DNA from 2 places in the Arsenicicoccus sp. UBA6765 genome. Region 2 is predicted to be linked to the other one. Evidence: predicted binding sites of a transcription regulator. Region 2 holds the regulator's gene; the other holds the start of a gene.
The links. The regulator Rex, encoded in region 2, represses fermentation and respiration genes when NADH is low (regulators of the CRP and FNR family bind a similar motif). The targets are predictions, from matches to a motif close to CTTGTGAANNNNTTCACAAG.
Positions count from the first base shown of each region.

Region 1: B4K29_RS04365 (geranylgeranyl reductase family protein) is a predicted target of Rex. The motif match lies at 961-980, and genes of this name have one in related genera.

Region 1 covers NZ_DKGR01000017.1:294,909-297,292, reverse strand. The annotation lists gene B4K29_RS04375 (acyl-CoA dehydrogenase) at 1-199, shown strand, start outside; gene B4K29_RS04370 (YdcF family protein) at 189-911, opposite strand; gene B4K29_RS04365 (geranylgeranyl reductase family protein) at 1,142-2,384, shown strand, end outside.
Region 2 covers NZ_DKGR01000019.1:20,482-22,865, reverse strand. The annotation lists gene B4K29_RS05420 (sigma-70 family RNA polymerase sigma factor) at 1-683, opposite strand, end outside; gene B4K29_RS05415 (glutaredoxin family protein) at 851-1,102, shown strand; gene B4K29_RS05410 (redox-sensing transcriptional repressor Rex) at 1,203-1,877, shown strand; gene B4K29_RS05405 (glutamyl-tRNA reductase) at 1,874-2,384, shown strand, end outside.

The sequences.
Region 1 (2,384 bases), on a different contig from region 2:
CGAGCAGGCCAAGCGGCTGACCGGGCGCGTGGACGACCTGCTGGCCCAGGTGCGTCCGCACGCGCAGACGCTCGTGGACGCGTTCGCCATCCCACGGGAGTGGCTCGCCAGCGACCTGCTCGACCCGCTCAGCAGCACCGAGGTCGAGGCCTCGGTGCAGGGTGCCGTCTCCGGCCAGGGCGGGATCACTACCGGGTGAGGACCACGACGGCGGGCACGACCACGCAGACCGCCAGCGCGGCCAGGGCGTGCACCACGGGGTGACGTCCCAGGGTCATCACGACCTCGTGCCGCACGACCCGCGCCCACGGCAGACCGACGGCGGGCGCGCCGGCCAGGAGCGCGGTGAGGCCGGCGCTGCGGGCCAGGTCGGCGACGCGAGGCACGTGGTAGCCGCTGGTCACCAGCACCCCCACCGCGGCCGGCCCGAGCAGGTCGGCGAGCAGCGCGCGCGTGAAGGCGACGTTCTCCTCGGTGGTGCGCGAACGGTCCTCCAGCACGATCGCGGCGTCGGGCACCCCACGGGACCGGGCGTGCTCGGCCATGGCGGCGGCCTCTGACCGGGGCTGGCCCGGTGCCTGCCCGCCGGACAGGACCAGCCGGACCTGCGGGTCCTCGGCGTGCAGGGCCGCCCACCGCTCGATGCCCGTGTCCATCCGGCGCGTCAGCAGGTCCGGCATCCGGCCGGCCTCGAGCCCGGACCCCAGGACGGCGACGTAGCGGGGGCGTTCGCGCAGCCGCAGGCGGGGGAGCAGCACGCCGACGGCGACGTAGGCCAGGGCGACCAGGACGATCCAGGCGGAGGTGGCCGCGAGGACGGCCGCGAGCAGGAGCAGGAGGGTCGCGAGCACGGCGGCGAGTCTAGGTCCGGGGGAGGGGAGGGCGTCATACGGCCGGTCCGGGTCCGTCACCGGAGATCACCCGCGATCGCGCCGGCGCGGGTCACGATCGGGCGACGATCTTGTGAAGGCGTGCACAAGTGAGGCTTGCCTAACGCGACATCGGTGCGGAGCCCTCCTAGACTCCCGAGGTGGTGCGCCTCCTGCCGGCCGTCGAGCGCGGCGGAGCACAGGAGTTGCCGACGACGGACGAGCGATGCGGAGTGGCTGTGACCTCTGGGACGATCCCACGACCTGACGGCGTGGAGAGCGCAGACGTCATCGTCGTCGGGGCCGGCCCCGGCGGCTCGGCCACCGCCACCCACCTCGCGCGGCACGGCCTGGACGTCGTCCTGCTCGACAAGGCAACCTTCCCCCGCGACAAGATCTGCGGCGACGGGCTCACCCCCCGAGCCGTCCGCGAGCTGGCGACGCTCGGCGTCCCCACCCGCGAGGAGGACGGCTGGATCCGCAACAAGGGCCTCCGCATCGTCGGCGCGGGGCAGACCTTCGAGCTGGACTGGCCGGAGAGCTCGGCCTTCCCGGGCTACGGCCTGGCCCGGGCCCGCGCCACCCTCGACGAGACCCTGGCCCGCCACGCCTCCGCGACCGGCGCCCGGCTGATGGAGGGCATGAACGTCACCGCTCCCGTCGTCGAGCGCGGCCGGGTCGTCGGTGTCCAGGCCAAGGTCATGCAGGACGGACGCGCCACCGGTGAGGTCCGCGAGCTGCGAGCCCCCGTCGTGATCGCCTCCGACGGTGTCTCGAGCCGGCTCGGCACCGCCGTCGGCCGGCAGAAGCTCGAGCGCCGCCCCATGGGCGTCGCGGCGCGCACCTACTACACGAGCCCGCGCACCAACGACGACTACATGGAGTCCTGGCTCGAGCTGTGGGTGCCCGAGGACCCGTATGCCGACCCGGCCGACCCCGACGCCAAGCGCATCCTGCTGCCCGGCTACGGCTGGATCTTCGCCCTCGGCGACGGACGGGTCAACGTGGGCCTGGGCATGCTCGACACCTCGCCCGCCTTCGGTCAGGTGGACTACAAGGACCTGCTGCGCCGCTGGGTGGCCACGCTGCCGCCCGAGTGGGAGTGCACCCCCGACACGATGACGGCGCCCATGCGGGGCGCGGCCCTGCCGATGGCCCTCAACCGTCAGCCGCTGTACGCCGACGGCCTGCTGCTCGTCGGCGACGCCGGAGGCATGGTCAACCCCTTCAACGGCGAGGGCATCGACTACGCCATGGAGGCCGGCCGGCACAGCGCCGAGGTGGTGGTGCAGGCCTTCGCCCGCAGCGACGACGCCGGGCGCGAGCGCGTGCTGCAGGCCTACCCGCGGATCATGAAGGACCAGCTCGGTGGCTACTACACGCTCGGGCGCGGCTTCGCCTCCCTGATCGGCCACCCCGAGATCATGCGGCTGGCGGTCAAGTACGGCCTGCCGCGGCGGACCCTGATGAGGCTCCTGCTCAAGGTGATGGCCAACCTCGCCGACGAGCACAGTC
Region 2 (2,384 bases):
CGCACGGCCCGGAGCTGCAGCTGCTTGACGGCGTTCTCCTTCTTGCCCATCACCTCGGCGGTCTCGGCGAGGGAGAGCCCCTGGACGAACCGCAGCGTCACGCACTCCGCCTGCTCGGGGCGCAGCTGGGCGACGGCCTGCAGGAGTCGCTCGTCGCGCATCCGCTGGAGCACCTCGCCCTCGGGCGCCTCGACCTCGGTGTCGGCGTCCCGCATGTCCTCGGTGGTCACCTCGAGCCGGAAGCGCGAGGACTTGGCGTGGTCGTTGACGACGTTGCGGGCGATCGTGACGAACCACGCCGCGATGTCCTTGCCCTGCCACGTGAACCCCGACAGGTTGCGCAGCGCCTTGAGGAAGGTCTCGCTGGTCAGGTCCTGGGCGGTGTGGACCGACCCCACGCGCACGTAGATGTAGCGGTAGACCACCTGGACGTAGCGCTGGTAGAGCTGCCCGAACGCGTCCTGGTCGCCGCCCTGCGCGAGGACCACGAGGGCGCGCACCCGCTCCAGCTCGTCGGGGTCCGGCCCGCTCCCACCGGAGGACGACCCGCCCCCGGTGCCGGATCCGCCCGGCGGGTCCGACAGCGCCAGCCACAGCGCGCTCAGGTCGACGGTGACCGACGCAGACATGGCGCCCCCCGCGTGCGGGTGGGCGCCGAGGAGTGCGGGGAGTCGCGTGGTCACCCGTAGGAGAGTGTCGCGATGCCGCGCCGTCGCGATGGTCTTGATAGGTCCTCCTGGCCCGAGCGACTCCCATTGCAGCACATGGCGGCTGCCCGGGACGAGCTTGCCGGGCCGGGACGTGCCGGCGCGTCCGCCCCGCGCGCACCGGCCCCCGTAGAGTCGGCACCGTGCACACCGACCTCACCAGCGCCCGCGTCGTCCTGCTCGGCCGCCCCGGCTGCCACCTGTGCGACGTCGCGCGCGCCACGATCCACGAGGTCGCCGGGGAGCAGGGGGTGAGCGTCGCGGAGTACTCCATCGATGACGACCCGGACCTGCGGGAGCGCTACGCCGAGCAGATCCCCGTGGTCTTCGTCGACGGGCGCCAGCACGACTACTGGAGGGTCGATCCCGCACGCCTGCGACGGGCGCTCGGGTGACGGCCGCACCGTCCTTTTGGGTGCCCGCCAGGCCGGGGCATACCCTGGACAACGGTGCCTACCCGCCGGACGGGGCGGGCAGAAGGGAGCCCCAGGGGCTGTGAAGGTCGAGGTCGCCGAGCGTCGTGAGCTGTCCGACGCCACCGTGCTCCGGCTACCCCTGTATCTCGAGGCGGTGGCCGCGCTCGCTGCCCGGGGGGTGGGCAGCGTCTCCTCCGAGGAGCTCGCCGCCTCCGCCCACGTCAGCTCGGCCATGCTGCGCAAGGACCTGTCCCAGATCGGCTCGCTCGGCGTGCGCGGCGTCGGCTACGACACCGCGGTGCTGACCGACCAGCTCGTGTCGGTCCTCGGGCGCGACGAGGTGCGCCCCGTCGTCATCGTGGGGATGGGCCGGCTCGGCCAGGCCCTCGCCTCCCACGGTGGCTTCGACGGCGACGGCTTCGAGGTGGTCGGGCTGTTCGACCACGACCCGCAGGTCGTCGGCGGCTCCGTGCTCGGCCTCGTGGTCCAGGACGTGGCCAGCCTCACCGACGCGGTCTCGGAGCACGGTCCACGCGTCATCGGCGTGGTCGCGACCCCCGCGTCGGCCGCCCAGCAGGTCGCGGACCTGCTCGTGGCCGCCGACGTCCGCGCCATCCTCAACTTCGCCCCCACGACCCTGCAGGTCCCGTCGACCACCGACGTGCGGGCCGTCGACCTGTCGTCCGAGCTTCGCCTGCTCGCCCACCGCTCGCGGACCTCGCCCGCGTCGGCCCTCGGAGGTGCCCCCGCGTGACCCTGCTCGTCATCGGCCTGTCTCACCGCAGCGCCCCCATCGACCTGCTCGAGCGCACGACGCTCGGCGACGACCGTGCCCAGACCCTGAGGTCCGTCCTCGCGACGAGCCAGCAGGTGCGGGAGGCGCTCGTCGTGACGACCTGCAACCGCACCGAGGTCTACGCCGACGTGCTCACCTTCCACGGCGGGGTGGGCGAGATCGGCCAGGCGATCGCCGACGTCACCGAGGTCGACGCCCTGGTGCTGCGCGACCACCTCTACGTCCACCACGAGGACCGGGCGGTCTCCCACGCCTTCTCGGTGGCCTGCGGCCTGGACTCCATGGCGATCGGCGAGAGCCAGATCCTCGGTCAGATGCGCGCGGCCCTGCGCGCGGCCCAGTCGCGCGAGGAGGTCGGGCCCGAGCTCAACGCGTTGTTCCAGCGGGCCCTGCGCGTCGGCAAGCGCGCCCACACCGAGACCGAGCTCGACGACGTGTCCCTGTCGCTGGTGAGCGCCGGGCTTG